DNA from 3 places in the Marinobacterium sp. NO-S09 genome. Region 3 is predicted to be linked to each of the others. Evidence: predicted binding sites of a transcription regulator. Region 3 holds the regulator's gene; each other region holds the start of a gene.
The links. The regulator PhoB, encoded in region 3, activates phosphate uptake and scavenging genes when phosphate is short. The targets are predictions, from matches to a motif close to TGTCATANNNNTGTCANA.
Positions count from the first base shown of each region.

Region 1: phnG (phosphonate C-P lyase system protein PhnG) is a predicted target of PhoB. The motif match lies at 1,398-1,415, and genes of this name have one in related genera.
Region 2: O3C79_RS00435 (PhoX family protein) is a predicted target of PhoB. The motif match lies at 2,597-2,614, and genes of this name have one in related genera.

Region 1 is NZ_CP168954.1:1,822,071-1,827,367, forward strand. It holds gene O3C79_RS08465 (TRAP transporter substrate-binding protein) at 1-511, shown strand, start outside; gene O3C79_RS08470 (IclR family transcriptional regulator) at 565-1,242, opposite strand; gene phnG (phosphonate C-P lyase system protein PhnG) at 1,611-2,081, shown strand; gene phnH (phosphonate C-P lyase system protein PhnH) at 2,081-2,704, shown strand; gene O3C79_RS08485 (carbon-phosphorus lyase complex subunit) at 2,704-3,849, shown strand; gene O3C79_RS08490 (alpha-D-ribose 1-methylphosphonate 5-phosphate C-P-lyase PhnJ) at 3,846-4,733, shown strand; gene phnK (phosphonate C-P lyase system protein PhnK) at 4,733-5,297, shown strand, end outside.
Region 2 is NZ_CP168954.1:80,597-85,893, reverse strand. It holds gene O3C79_RS00440 (YMGG-like glycine zipper-containing protein) at 101-436, opposite strand; gene O3C79_RS00435 (PhoX family protein) at 620-2,539, opposite strand; gene clpB (ATP-dependent chaperone ClpB) at 2,765-5,297, shown strand, end outside.
Region 3 is NZ_CP168954.1:461,630-466,926, forward strand. It holds gene cysZ (sulfate transporter CysZ) at 1-10, shown strand, start outside; gene phoR (phosphate regulon sensor histidine kinase PhoR) at 7-1,308, opposite strand; gene phoB (phosphate regulon transcriptional regulator PhoB) at 1,350-2,045, opposite strand; gene ubiA (4-hydroxybenzoate octaprenyltransferase) at 2,143-3,018, opposite strand; gene O3C79_RS02345 (chorismate--pyruvate lyase family protein) at 3,047-3,589, opposite strand; gene phoU (phosphate signaling complex protein PhoU) at 3,895-4,653, opposite strand; gene pstB (phosphate ABC transporter ATP-binding protein PstB) at 4,683-5,297, opposite strand, start outside.

The DNA.
Region 1 (5,297 bases), 1.4 Mb from region 3:
CATTGGTGAGCGTCTTGATATTACTCCCGTGTCGGCGCCCGGAAATAAAGTGTATGAACTACTCCAGCAGGGCGTAACCGACGGTGTATTCATGCCGTTGAGTGAGCAGAAAGCTCAGCGTTTGGCAGAGGTTGCCCCTAACGTAACAGTACTTCCTGGCGGCATGTATATGGGGAGCTTTGTCATGTTCATGAACCCCGATTTCCTGGAAGGGTTGAGCCAGCAGGACCGTGAGGCGATCATGAGTGTGTCGGGCGAAAAACTGTCTGCTATGGCAGGGAAAGCCTGGGATGCGGCTGATACGGATGCGCTGGCATATGCTCAGGCACAGGGTGGCAATATAACGCTGCTCAAGAAAACGGATGCCATTACCACGGACTTTGCTGACAAGGTGAAAGGCCTTGATGAAGAGTGGATTGAGTCAGTTAAAGACTCGGGAGTGGATGCCCGAGCGGCATTGGATGAATTGCGCGCTATCGCAAAAGAGTACTACGAAGCGCACAACTCCTGAGTCCAACGTAGCAGGGGGAGGGGCAGGTTGTCTCTCCCGCCTGTTCAGCACCCTCAAATGCCAAGCTGTTCGGCGAGCTGCCTGGCCGTATGTTGAACAGCCTCAATTGCGTTTTTTGTATCCAGGTTGTCCATTGCCACGACACCAATAGAGCACTCCAGCAAGGGTTCGCTGTTGCGGGTTTTAACCGGGCTGGCAACGCCTACAGCACCTGCCTGCAAGTGCCCACGCGTCAGACTGTAGCCATCCTTGCGTGCCTGAGTAACAATTTCCGGCTCATCAGCACTGGGCTCGCGATTGGAAAGGATCGCGATTCCGGCAGCACCCTGGCTGAGAGGGTGTTGGCTACCCACGCGATACCCCACGCGTAAAATCCCCGCATCACTCTCCTCTACCATGATCACACAGCCTTTATCCCCCTGGGCTACACAGACAAAAGCAGTAGCGGCGGCTTTACGTGCCAGAACCTCCAGTAGCGGCTGGGCTCGGGATCTGAGTTGCGGGAGAAAACGGTGTGAATACATCAGGGCTGCTGCACCCAGATGGATGTGTCCTGACTCTGATCGGACAACCAGACCATGATCTTCCAGAGTGGCAATGATGCGGTAGGCAATTGCCCGGTTAATCTCCAACTCCTCTGCGAGCTTAGCCACTGTTATCCCGTGCTCGGCTTTGGAAATCAGCTCGAGTGCATTGATGCCTCTGTCCAGAGTTTGGAGTGTGTTCTTCATTGTGTGATGTCTTTCGGAAAATGTAGCTAGGATGATAACAGCTCGGATGTACGGAGTTGTAATGCAATGAATCACTGCTGAGTATGTGCTATTCGCGGATGAGTATTCGGGGCGCAAGTGAGCATTTCCAAGTGTGCAATGCAGTAGCAAATCGATATGGCAGAAATGTGTCAGTATTCGCCGCAAAAAAACTTTTGAGCGCTCCCAACACCTGCCTTAGAGCCCCAGACCACACCTGATCAGGCGTCTAAGCCATGCATTAGAATTTCTCGGTCATTCGCACAGAAACCCTCCATTTTTATCCGCCAGCTCCCTCCGCAGAATAGCGCCATCCAAGTCATCCAAACCTATTTGAATGGATCGCCAACATGTCTGTTGAACAACAGCAGGAAACCCCAGAAACCCGTGCTCGCCAGCACTGGATGGGTGTACTGGCCAAGTCCAGTGTCGAGGCGCTGCAACAGCGCTGGCAGGCACTTTCGCTGGAGCCTGAATATCAATTTATCCGCAAGCCGGAAACCGGTCTGACCATGCTGCGTGGCCGTGTCGGCGGCAGCGGTCAGCCGTTCAATATGGGCGAAATGACGCTGACGCGCTGTGCTGTACGTCTGGCCAGCGGCACTCTTGGTGTCAGTTATGTATCCGGTCGCAACAGTCAGCATGCCATTACCGCGGCACTTGCTGATGCCCTGTTGCAGGAACGGAGTACCCAAAGCCTGCTGCAGCGTGAGCTGATCGAGCCCTTGCAGGCCGATCTCAAGGCCGAGCGTCAGCAGCGTGCGGCCCAGGCCAACAGCACCCGCGTTGATTTCTTCACACTGGTACGAGGAGAAGACTGATGGCTGTCAGCAGTAACGAACTGATCGCCGGCTTCGCCGATCCGGTCCAGGCATCCCAGCAGGTGTTCCGTGCCGCGCTCAAGGCGATGAGCGAACCGGGTACGTTGATGCAGATCGATTATCTGGAACAGGCGCCCAAGGGGCTGGACCTGTCCACCTGGCAGCTGGCACTGAGCCTGCTCGACCCCGATACCCGGGTCTGGCTCAGCCCTGCTTTGGCAGCGAGTGATGCGGTAATCAGCAACCTGCGCTTTCACTGCCAGTGTCCACTGGTGGATAACCCTTGTGATGCTGACTTTGCCATCGCCCTGCACAGCGAACTGCCGCTGCTGGCCGAGCTGAACTGGGGTACGTCGGAATACCCGGACCGTTCCACCACGCTGATGGTACAGGTGCCGGCGTTAAGCGAAGAGGCACACTGGAGCCTGAGCGGCCCCGGTATCGAGCACACCCGCACACTGCGCATCGCCGGCCTGGGCGAGCCCTTCCGCAGTGACCTGATCCGCAGCCGCCAGCGTTTTCCGCTGGGTATCGACACTTTCTGGTGCTGCGACAACCGGCTGACTGCGCTGCCACGCACCACGGCAATTGAGCCACTTAACACAGAACAGGAGGCCTGCTGATGTACGTAGCCGTAAAGGGCGGTGAAAAGGCGATCGACAACGCCCATGCCCTGATGCGCACTCAGCGCCGTGGCGACAGCGCCATTGCCGAACTGAGTGTTGACCAGATTCGCCAGCAGCTGCCGCTGGCCGTGGACCGGGTGATGAACGAAGGCTCGGTGTACGACCCGGAACTGGCCGCGCTGGCACTGAAACAGGCCAGTGGCGATGCGGTGGAAGCGATTTTCCTGCTGCGTGCCTACCGCACCACGCTGCCGCGTTTTGGTTACAGCGAGCCGCTGGATACCGAACAGATGCAGATCGAACGCCGCATCTCCGGAACCTTCAAGGACCTGCCGGGCGGCCAGATTCTGGGCTCCACCTATGACTACACTCACCGTCTGCTGGATTTCAGTCTGCTGGCGGCGGGCGAAGCGGAAGTGGCGCCGGAAGAAGCCAATGCCCTGTCTGAAGCGCTGGCCGCCGGCAACAGCTGCCCGCGGGTGCTGGAACTGCTCAACAAGGAAGGCCTGATCGAACAGAGCCGTGAAGCAGGTCAGGGCGGCTCTTTTCAGCAGGACAAGGCACCCCGTGACCTGACCCGCGAACCGGTCAACTACCCGGCCGAGCGCGCCGTGCGTCTGCAGAACCTGATCCGCGGTGACGAGGGCTTCCTGCTGTCACTGAGTTACGCCTCCATGCGCGGCTACGGTGACAGCCACCCCTTCTCCGGCGAGATGCGCACCGGTCGCGTCAGTGTCGAGATGGTGCCGGAAGAGCTGGGCTTCCCGATCGAAATCGGTGAAGTACTGCTGACCGAGAGCGAGATGGTCAACCAGTTCCACGGCTCCAAGGATCTGCCGCCGCAGTTTACTCGCGGCTACGGCATCGCCTTTGGTCGTGCCGAACGCAAGGCGATGTCGGTGGCGCTGGTGGAACGTGCCCTGCGGGCCGAGGAGCTGGGCGAAGAGGTGCTCTACCCGACGCAGGATCAGGAGTTCGTGCTGTCCCACACCGACTGCGTCTCCGCCAACGGCTTCGTGTCGCACCTGAAGCTGCCGCACTACGTCGACTTCCAGTCCGAGCTGGAGATGATCCGCCGCCTGCGCAAGGAACAGAGCCGGGCGACTCAGAGCAAGACTACCAACGAGGAGGCCGACGCATGAGCACCGCCACCGGCTACAACTTTGCCTATCTGGACGAACAGTCCAAGCGCATGATCCGTCGCGCCATCCTCAAGGGCGTGGCCATTCCCGGCTACCAGGTGCCTTTTGGTGGCCGCGAAATGCCGCTGCCCCACGGCTGGGGTACTGGCGGCATGCAGGTTACCGCCAGCGTGATCGGTGAGGCCGACAGGCTGAAAGTGATCGACCAGGGCGCCGACGACACTACCAACGCGGTCAGCATCCGTCGCTTCTTCGCCCACACCGCAGGTGTGGAGACCACCGAGCAGACCGCCGAAGCGACGCTGATCCAGACCCGTCACCGTATCCCGGAACGGCCGCTGCAGGCGGATCAGATCCTGATCTATCAGGTGCCGATCCCCGAGCCGTTGCGTTTTATCGAGCCGCGCGAGAGTGAGACGCGCAAGATGCACGCGCTCAGCGAGTACGGCGCCATGCAGGTGAAACTGTACGAAGACGTGGCCCGGTTCGGCCATATCGCCACCAGCTACGACTACCCGGTGATGGTGAACAACCGCTACATGATGGATCCGTCGCCGATCCCCAAATTCGACAACCCGAAGATGAGCATGATGCCGGCGCTGCAGCTGTTCGGCGCCGGTTTCGAGAAGCGTATCTACGCTGTGCCGCCGTTTACACAGGTGGAAAGCCTGGACTTCGATGATCATCCGTTCGAGGTGCAGAGCTGGGACGAAGCCTGCGCCATCTGTGGTTCTGACCATAGCTTCCTCGATGAAGTAATTACCGACGACAACGGCAGCAAGATGTTTGTCTGCTCCGATACCGATTATTGCCGCGAGCGCGTTGAGCAGGGTTTTGTTGGCACGGCTGCTGATCTGCCTATTGCTGAAGTGGAGACCAAATAATGAATACCGCAGTAGACCTGCTGACTTCAACCAGCGAATGGCAGGATATCGCGCCGCTGCTGAGCGTGCGTGAACTGAACAAGTTCTACGCCCCGGGCAAGGGCTGTGGCGATATCAACTTCGACCTCTATCCGGGTGAAGTGCTGGGCATCGTCGGCGAATCCGGCTCCGGCAAGTCGACCCTGCTCAGCTGCCTGTCGGCACGGCTAACACCGGATTCCGGCAACGTTATCTACAACAGCGAACAGTTCGGCGAGATGGACCTGTACGCCTGCGAAGAATCCATGCGTCGTGTGTTGATGCGCTCCGAGTGGGGCATCGTGCACCAGCATGCCCGTGATGGCCTGCGCATGAACGTCAGCGCCGGTGCCAATATCGGCGAGCGGCTGATGGCAGTGGGCGAGCGTCACTATGGCGACATCCGCGCCAAGGCCGAAGAGTGGCTGACCGCAGTGGAGATCGATACCGGCCGTATCGATGATCGCCCCAGCCAGTTCTCCGGTGGCATGCAGCAGCGTCTGCAGATCGCCCGAAACCTGGTCACTCACCCCAATCTGATCTTTA
Region 2 (5,297 bases), 380 kb from region 3:
CCGTTGGGGTACAGTCCCATAAGACACCCGTGCAGCTGAATTCAATCTTAAATTCCGCGCAGGTCTCTGCTCGCCAGCGGTAAAGTTATGTAAAGCCGAATCAGCAGCGGCCCTTCTTGGCTTGCCCCGGTGGGCAGAAGCTGGAGTGGTTATGTCGCTCACGGCGATAACCGTCATGATAGCGGCGATCATCTCGGTCGTAGTAACGGCGGTCCCGGCCGTCATCATGGTCGCGTGTATTCACGGAGGTGCCCACAGCCGCACCTATGCCGGAGCCGACAATAGCGCCTTCACGTCCGCCCAGTTCGGCACCCACGGCACCGCCCAGGGCACCACCAATGGCGCCACCAATGGCCGAGTCAATTGTCAGGTCATCCGCAGAGGCAAAACCTGGCAGCAGTGCCAGCGTCGCAATCGCGATGGTCATCTTGTTCATATCAGTCCTCCTGCCCACAGGGGCGTTTCATGCATTACATGAGACACCAGTGCGACTGAATCTGATCTGAAAATGCACAACAGAAAGGGAAAGAAGGGCGTTGGGAAGAGGGGGCGTCGGCCCCGGAAAAACAAAACGGGGGCGGCCCGACTGGACAGCCCCCGTTTGCGCTTAGCGGGTGAATCAGGCGCCGATGATGCCGCCGTCTTCACGCTGTACCACCATGATGGTGGAACGCGGTTTGCTGTTGCCACCCGCCGGGAAGTGCGACGGCGCGCCTTTCTCACCCGGGTGCTGAACGCCGATAAACACGGTGCGCTGGTCCGGTGAGAAGGTCAGGCCGGTGATTTCACAGGCGATGGGGCCGGTGGCAAAGCGACGGATTTCGCCGGTTTCCGGGTCGGCGCACAGCATCTGGTTGTTGCCCATGCCGGCAAACTCACCTTCGTTGCTGTACTTGCCGTCGGTCTGGATCCACAGGCGACCGGTCTTGTCGAAACCGATACCGTCCGGGCTGTTGAACATATTGTCGGCATTGATGTTATCGCTGCCGGCGTACAGGCCTTCAGCCACGGTCGGGTTACCGGCGATGGCGAACAGGTCCCAGTCAAAGCGGCTGTCGGTGTGGTCACCGTTGTGCGGCCACCAGCGCAGGATCTGGCCATAGTTGTTCTTGGCACGCGGGTTGGGGCCGCCCACCGGCTGGCCTTCCTTGCCACGGTTCTTGTTGTTGGTCAGGGTGCAGAACACGGCCTTGTTGTCCGGGTGTACGGCCACCCATTCCGGACGGTCCATGGTGGTCGCGCCCACCTGAGTGGCGGCTTCACGGGCGAAGATCAGCACTTCCGCCTGGTCGGCAAAGCCGTTGGCAGCGGTCAGGCCGTTCTTGCCGTGGGTCAGCTCGACCCATTCACCCTGACCCTTGATCTCGCCATCGTTGGCGCTGAAACGGGCCACGTACAGGGTGCCTTCTTCCAGCAGGTCGCGGTTGGCGGCCTTGTCGTTGGCGTTGTATTTGGCCTTGGAGACGAACTTGTACAGGTGCTCACCGCGCTCGTCATCGCCCAGGTACACGACCACGTGGCCGTTGTTGTCGATGGTCAGGGCAGCATTCTCATGCTTGAAACGGCCCAGTGCGGTACGTTTTTTCGGCGTGGCGTTCGGGTCCATCGGATCGATCTCGACCACCCAGCCGAAACGGTGCGGTTCGTTCGGGTGCTTGCTCAGGTCGAAACGCTCATCGTGACGGTACCACTGGTAATCACGGTTGCCGGATTTCAGGCCGTAGCGCTTGTCGCGTGCCGGCAGTTCAACATCGAAATCATCTTCCGGTGAAGCGAAGTACTTGTGGAAGTTTTCTTCACAGGTGAGGTAGGTGCCCCAGGGCGTTTCGCCGTTGGCGCAGTTGTTGAATGTACCCAGCGCACGAGTGCCCTTGGTATCGGCGGCGGTCTGCATCAACGCGTGGCCGGCAGCCGGGCCGGTCAGGTCCATCGGCGTGTAGGCGGTGATACGGCGGTTGTAATCGGAGGCCGGATCAACCTGCCACTCGCCCTTGGCGTTACGGCGGATTTCGAAGATGGACACACCGTGGGCCGCCTGGGATTTCTTCACTTCATCGGCGGTCAGGTCCTGCTTGCCACCGTGGGCAAACAGGTATTCCTGGTTGGTGTATTCGTTGTTAACGGCCAGCAGCGCGCGGTCTTCGGACAGCGGGAACAGGCTCATGCCGTCGGTGTTGTCACCGAACTGGCCGGCCTGGGCCGCGGCATTCTGGGTACCGGATTCATCAAACGCCGGAGCGCCCTTGATGATCGGGTCGCCCCAGGAGATCAGCGGCTTGGCCACATAGCCTTCGGGCACGACAAAGCTATCGGCAGTGCTGGCGGCAACGGCCTTGAAGCCCATCAGTTTGCTGGATTCAGAGCGGGTTGCAGCGGCTACAGCCTGAGCCAGCGGGCTGGCGGCCAGGAACAGTCCCATGGCAGCAGCACCGCCACGCAGGAAGTTACGACGGCTGACGCCCTTGGCCGTCATACGGTCGAAATCAGTCTGTTCCAGTTCCGGATGGTCTTCGGGGTCAAAGCGGTCGTTCTGGTTCATGGTCGGGTCCTGTAATGAGTATGGCAAAACAAACAGAACAGCTTTGTATCAGTATGACATGACAGGAATACGACAGCCCGGTATTGAATCAGTTGATGCTAATTTAATCAGCCCGGTGACTTGAAGCATTTGTGAATGCCCCTATCTATAGTGGTAACAGAAACTGCCGATCCGTCTGACTGCGTGTGTCGGACCCACGGCACAGAGAGATCCACAGGAGACCTCATGCGACCCGACAAATTTACCTCACGACTTCAAGAGGCCCTGTCCGATGCCCAGTCGTTGGCGATCGGCAAGGACCACAACATGATGGAGCCGATCCACCTGCTGGCAGCCTTCCTGCAACAGCAGAACGGTTCCGTTGCACCCCTGCTGCGTCAGGCCGGTGCCGACCGCATGACACTCACCGCCAAGGTGGGTGAAGCGCTGGACAAACTGCCGGTAGTGAGCAGCCCGGATGGTGAAATCCGTCTGTCCCAGAACATGGCGCGTCTGTTCAACCTGACCGACAAGCTGGCGCAGCAGCGCGGCGACCAGTACATCGCCAGCGAGCTGATCCTGCTGGCCATGCTGGATGACAAGAGCGATGCCGGCAAGGTGCTGAAAGACTGCGGTGTGAATCGCCAGTCACTGGAAAACGCCATCAACAACATGCGCGGAGGCGACAGCGTGGACGACCCCAATGCGGAAGAAACCCGTCAGGCGTTGGATAAATACTGTATCGACATGACCGAGCGCGCCGAGTCCGGCAAGCTGGACCCGGTGATCGGCCGTGACGACGAAATCCGCCGTACCATCCAGGTCCTGCAGCGTCGTACCAAGAACAACCCGGTGCTGATCGGTGAACCCGGTGTGGGTAAAACCGCCATCGTTGAAGGGCTGGCGCAGCGTATCGTCAACGGCGAAGTGCCCGAAGGCCTCAAGCGCAAGAAAGTGCTGTCGCTGGATATGGGCGCTCTGATTGCCGGTGCCAAGTTCCGTGGCGAGTTCGAGGAGCGCCTGAAAGCGGTGCTGAACGAGTTGGCCAAGCAGGAAGGACAGATCATTCTGTTCATCGACGAGCTGCACACCATGGTTGGCGCCGGTAAGGGTGAGGGGGCCATGGATGCGGGCAACATGCTCAAGCCGGCACTGGCGCGTGGCGAACTGCACTGCGTGGGTGCCACCACGCTGGACGAATACCGCCAGTACGTGGAAAAAGATGCCGCCCTGGAACGTCGTTTCCAGAAGGTGATCGTGGACGAGCCGAGCGAAGAAGACACTATCGCCATTCTGCGTGGCCTCAAGGAGCGCTACGAGATTCACCACGGCGTGGATATCACCGACTCCGCCATTATCGCAGCGGCCAAACTGAGTCAGCGTTACATCACCGACCGTCAGCTGCCGGACAAGGCGATCGATCTGGTGGACGAAGCCGGTTCCCGTATCCGCATGGAGATGGACTCCAAGCCGGAAGAGATGGACCGCCTCGACCGTCGTCTGATCCAGCTGAAAATGGAACGCGAAGCGCTGAAGAAAGAGAAAGACGAAGCCACCCGCAAGCGTCTGGCCGAACTGGAACAGACCATCAGCACGCTGGAGAAAGAGTACGCCGACTTCGAAGAGGTGTGGAAAGCCGAGAAAGCTAGCGTACAGGGCTCGCAGCAGATCAAAGAACAGCTTGATCAGGCCCGCGTCGAGATGGAGCAGGCCCGCCGTGCCGGTGACCTGGCCAAGATGTCCGAGCTGCAGTACGGCAAGATTCCGGAGCTGGAAAAACAGGTTCAGGCGGCCGACAGCAGCGCCCAGCAGGTGGAAGAACATCAGCTGCTGCGCAACAAGGTAACCGAAGAGGAAGTGGCCGAAGTCGTGTCCCGCTGGACCGGCATTCCGGTCAACAAGATGCTGGAAGGCGAACGCGAAAAACTGCTGCGCATGGAAGAAGCGCTGCACAAACGCGTGGTAGGCCAGAGCGAAGCGGTAGTGGCCGTGTCCAACGCTGTTCGCCGTTCCCGCGCCGGTCTGTCGGACCCCAACCGTCCCAACGGTTCTTTCCTGTTCCTCGGCCCGACCGGGGTGGGTAAAACCGAGCTGTGTAAAACCCTGGCCAGCTTCCTGTTTGATACCGAGGAAGCGCTGGTGCGCATCGACATGTCCGAGTTCATGGAAAAACACTCGGTCGCCCGTCTGATCGGTGCACCTCCGGGCTACGTGGGTTACGAAGAGGGCGGTTACCTGACCGAAGCCGTGCGCCGCAAGCCGTACTCGGTGCTGCTGCTGGATGAGGTGGAAAAAGCGCATCCGGATGTGTTCAACATCCTGCTGCAGGTGCTGGAAGATGGTCGTCTGACCGATGGTCAGGGCCGTACCGTAGACTTCCGCAACACCATTGTGGTGATGACCTCCAACCTGGGGTCTGACCTGATCCAGAACTACAGCGATGATGACGACTACAACCTGATGAAGTCGGCGGTGATGGAAGCCGTGGGCACCCACTTCCGTCCCGAGGTGATCAACCGTATCGACGAGGTAGTGGTGTTCCACAGCCTGCGCAAGGAACAGGTGGCCGGTATTGCCGAGATCCAGCTGGAACGTCTGCGTCGCCGTCTGGCCGAGCGTGAGTTGACCATCAAACTGACAAGCACCGCCATGGATAAACTGGTGGAAGTGGGCTTCGAGCCGATCTACGGCGCCCGTCCGCTGAAGCGTGCGATTCAGCAGTGGATTGAGAACCCGCTGGCGCAGCGGTTGCTGGCTGGGGAATACGAGCCGGAGACTG
Region 3 (5,297 bases):
GCGGAATTAATCCGCGTCCCTGACCGGTACGACCATGTCGGGCGGGAAGTGGCAGGTAAAGGTGCTGCCCTCGCCCGGTGTGCTGTCGATAGTCAGGTGGCCATCGTGGCGTACCAGAACATGCTTGACGATGGCCAGCCCCAGGCCGGTGCCCCCGCTGGCCGACGAGCGGCTCTCATCGATACGGTAGAAACGTTCGGTCAAGCGCGGGATATGCATCGGTTCTATGCCGATACCATCGTCGGTGACGGAAAAGTGCCCGCCTTCCGTATCGACCCACCAGCGCAAGGTGATGGTGCCGTTATCCGGTGTATAGCGCACCGCATTGAACACCAGATTGGAAAAAGCGCTCTGCAGCTCGTTTTCCTGCCCCAGCAAGTCGTAATTGGAATCAACTTCCACCACAAACGAGTGACCGCGGTCCATTGACAATGCCTGTGCATCATCGTGCATCTGGCGTATCAGTGATTGCACGAAGATCGGGTGTTCATCGCTGATGTGCTGGCTGGCTTCCAGTCGCGACAACAGCAGCAGATCAGTCACCAGGCTTTCCATGCGGCGTGCCTGCTGCTGCATCTGGTTCATGCCGCGCGCCAAGGGACGGGGCAGGTCCTGATCCAGAAAGGTCTCAAGGTAGCCACGAATCACCGTCAGCGGGGTGCGCAGTTCGTGAGAGGCATTGGCAACGAAGTCCTGACGGGTCTGCTCCAGGCGCACCAGACGGGTGATATCGCGGGCCACCAGCAGGCGGTCGCCTTCACCGAAGTGACTGATCTGGTATTGCAGACGGATATCGCCGTTGACCGGTGACGGCAGCTCCAGAGGTTCCTGATAGTGCCCCTTGCGGTAGTAACGGACAAAACGGGGGTCACGCAGCAGGTTCATCAGCGGTTTGCCACGGTCAGAGGCGGCGCGAAGACCCAGTAAACGGTCTGCGGAGCGGTTCCACCATTCCAGGTTGTTCTGGTTGTCGACGATGACAATGGCATCTGTCAGGGCGGCGGAGGACTGCTGGAAACGGGAGATAATGCCGCGCAGGTACTGTTCGCGGGAGCGGCCACGCTTCTGGGTGCGCGCCAGTTCGTCAAAGAGGTCGCCCCAGGCACCCTTGGCCTCCGGCGGCTCCGAGCCATCTTCGCGTTGTAACCACTCGCTAAGCTGGCTGAAACGTTGAGCGTGGTAAATGCTGCGCACCAACAGGCCCACGGCCAGGCCGGCCATGGGATAACCAAACAGAGCGCCCAGCGTCAGAGAAGCCAGCGCACACAGCAACAGGTTGATCAGCATTGCATGTCGAGATACATGCATAAGCGGGCTCCATCCGGTGGAAAATCAACGGTGCACAGGTATCAGGCGACCTGTGCCGAGAAACGGTAGCCGGTGCCACGGACCGTTTGTACCAGGTAGTCATGGCGGCTGCCCAGTGCCTTGCGCAGACGGCGGATATGCACGTCGACGGTGCGTTCTTCGACGTAGACATTACCGCCCCAGACCATGTCCAGCAACTGGCTGCGGGAATAGGCACGGTCCGGGTGGGTCATGAAGAACTGCAGCAGGCGGAATTCGGTCGGCCCTAGTTCCAACGGTGCTTCGTCAGCCGTGACTCGGTGTGACACCGGGTCCAGGGTCAGGCCATCAACGGTAACTGGTTCTTCAACACCCTTGGGTGTAGTGCGGCGCAGTACCGCCTTGAGGCGTGCAACCAGCTCACGTGGGGAAAAGGGTTTGGTGATGTAGTCATCGACACCCGTCTCCAGGCCCTGGATCTTGTTGTCTTCGTCGGTCTTGGCAGTCAGCATGATGATCGGGATATCCGCGGTCACCTCTTCCTTGCGCAGACGGCGGGCAAACTCGACACCACTGGTGCCGGGCATCATCCAGTCCAGCAGAACCATATCAGGCTTTTGGTCGATGATCTGGGCGTGCGCATCCTGAGCATTGTCGGCTTCGGAACATTCGTAACCGGCCATTTCCAGGGCCACGGCAATCATTTCGCGGATCGGCGCTTCGTCGTCGACGATCAGTACGCGTTTTGATGCAGACATCGTTTCTGCCTCATTTACAGAAGTTATCGGAGGCTAGTATTACAAGACGTTTCGGTTACATTAATATGACAAATCCGGTTTTTGTCCAGTCACGCCTTTATAACAACGCGTAGTCTGCCGCCAGGCCCAACAGCACTGCCAGCTCGGCATAGTGGTTGTTGAGGAAGGCACGGAAGCAGGGCATGCGTTCGCGATGGCGAATCAGCCACTGCTGGAAGATGAAGAAGCCCAGCGCCACGACCAGCCCCAGGTGGAACCAGATCCCCAGTTGCTCGATGGCGCCTACCCACAGCAGTACGCCCAGCGCGGCCAGTTGCAGTAGCCCTACCATCAGCTTATCCAGACGCCCGAAGAGTACGGCAGTAGATTTCACCCCGATCTTGAGGTCGTCATCCCGGTCCACCATGGCGTACTGGGTGTCGTAGGCCACGGTCCAGAGCAGCTTGGCTGCGTACAACAGCCAGGCGGTCAACGGCAGCTGTTCCTGTACGGCGGTAAAGGCCATGGGAATGGCCCAGCCAAAGGCGGCCCCCAGCACCACCTGCGGCAGGTGGGTATAGCGCTTCATGAACGGATAGACGAACGCCAGTGCCAGCCCGCCAAAGGACATCAGGATGGTCATCGTATTGGTAAACAGAACCAGTACAAAGGACGCCAGCATCAGGCCGACAAACAGCCAGATTGCTTCACGCTCTGTCACCCGGCCCGAGGGCAGGGGGCGTTGGTGGGTGCGTTTGACGTGACCATCAATATGGCGGTCGGCAAAGTCGTTGATGACACAGCCGGCAGAACGGGTCAGGAACACGCCCAGACAGAAAATCAGCAGCAGGTGCAGGGGCGGCAGGCCTTCAGCAGCGATCCACAGCGCCCAGAGCGTGGGCCAGAGCAGCAGGTAGGTGCCGATCGGCTTGTCTGCCCGCATCAGGTGAACATAGGCCTGCAGGCGTGCTTTCAATGGACGTTCGGCTGACATCTCCACGGTGGAACTCCGGCTCACAAGATCAGAGCGGGTATTGTACGTGCTCCATGGCCGGTAGAAAAACCTCACACACCAGCAAGGGTTTGTTGTGCAGGCGGAACACCGAGCGCCGTGCCCAGTATTCCTGGCCGTGTTCATCACGCATGGGGGCCGAGACCAGCGGGCTGCGGCTGAGGCTGGGGTCACGGAACATCAGTGAGCCCAGCGAACGGCTGCCGATCAGGCGCAGGCGGCGTTCACGCCCGGTCAGGGTGCTGGCGGGCAACACGGAGCGGGCGTATACCCAGGGCACGCCATTGCTGCCCAGCAGCTCCACTTCACGGATCAGCGCGATCTGGCGCGGTGGCATGCCCAGCGCACGGGCTTCGTCGGCGCTGGGGCAGTCCCAATGCTGTGACAGCACGCGCACGGCAAACTCGCCATGGGCGGCGCGGGTCAGGCGTTGTGTCAGGGAGCCTTCATCCTGCAGCCAGGGGCGCCAGTGGTGCGGCACCTTGCGTGGGCAGGCGGCGGGGAGCCAGCGATGTGCAGTCTGGGGTTGGATCAGGGCGGTGCGGGCAGACACGTACAGACTTCCGTGAGATCGAAAGCGCAAGAGTGTAGCACCTTGGCGGATTTGCTGCCTGGGAGGGCGGCGTCGATTGCACGAAAATCGCCCACAGAGTGGGCTCCCACAAAAGCTTGTGCAGGAAAGATCGTTTTCAGAGTGTTTTCCCACACAGGGCTGAAGCTAGAGGGATGGTACAGGCAAGGGTGCCTAAGTAGGGTTAAACAGGCTGGGTGAATAGGAAAAAGCGCTCCCTCAGGGCTGGCGGCCAGCCCCTTGTGGGAGCGCAATCTGTGCGCGAATGCCTGCCGGCACCGACGGGCTTACTGCTCGTCGGCATCCTCAGAGTCATCGCCATGCGTTTCTTCGCGCACGGTTTCCTTGATCTGCTTCAGGCTCTGGTGGCGCACGTCTGTGCCGCTGACCTGATAGATCAGGTGCTCGGACAGGTTGCGGGCGTGGTCACCGATACGCTCAAGGCTGCGCAGTGCCCAGATGACGTTCAGCACGTTGGAGATTGCACGGGCATCTTCCATCATGTAGGTCACCAGAGAGCGCATGGCGGTGCGGTATTCCTGGTCCACACTGCGATCCTGCTTGGCGACGCGGTACGCCATTTCCAGGTCGTTGCGGGCGAAGGCGGTCAGCACATCCTTGACCATATCACGGACCAGGTTGCCGATATGACGGACTTCCTGGAAACCACGCTGGTTGGCTCCGTTGTCGGCCAGTTCGATCGCCATCTTGCAGATGCGGGTCGCTTCGTCACCGATGCGCTCCAGATCGGACACGGCACGGCTGATCGATACGATCAGGCGCAGGTCGCTGGCGGCCGGCTGACGGCGGGCGATGGTAGTGGTGCACTGCTCATCGATCATCAGTTCCATTTCGTTGGTCTGCTGGTCGATGCGGCGGGACTGTTCCGCCAGCTCCACATCACCGTTCAGCAGCGCCTCAACGGCGTCGGATACCTGACGTTCCACAATGCCACCCATGGTCAGCATCTGAGTGCGGATTTTCTCCAGCTCCTCATTGAACTGCTGCGAAATATGGGTCGAGTAGTTGTCGTTTTCGAGTTCCACGGTTGCTATCTCCGTTGCTGGCCCTGGAATTAACCGTAACGGCCGGTGATGTAGTCTTCAGTCTGTTTCTTCTCGGGGTTGGTGAACAGCGCATCGGTGGCACCAAACTCGATCAGGTCACCCATATACATGAAGGCGGTGTAATCGGATACACGGGCCGCCTGCTGCATGTTGTGGGTTACGATAACGATGGTGAAATCGTTTTTCAGTTCGTGGATCAGTTCCTCGATCTTCAGTGTGGAGATCGGGTCCAGTGCAGAAGCGGGTTCGTCGAGCAGCAGGACTTCCGGTTTTACCGCCACGGTACGGGCAATAACCAGACGCTGCTGCTGACCACCGGACATGCCCAGTGCGCTTTCGTGCAGGCGGTCCTTCACCTCATCCCAGAGTGCCGCAGAGCGCAGCGCCCATTCCACGGTTTCGTCGATCACGCGCTTCTTGTTGATGCCCTGGATACGCAGGCCGTAGGCCACGTTCTCATAGATCGACTTGGGGAAGGGGTTCGGCTTCTGGAACACCATGCCCACACGGCGGCGCAGGTCGGCCACGTTGACGGTACGATCGTAGATGTTTTCGCCGTCCAGCAGCATTTTGCCGGTGATGCTGCAGCTGTCCACCAGGTCGTTCATGCGGTTGAAGCAACG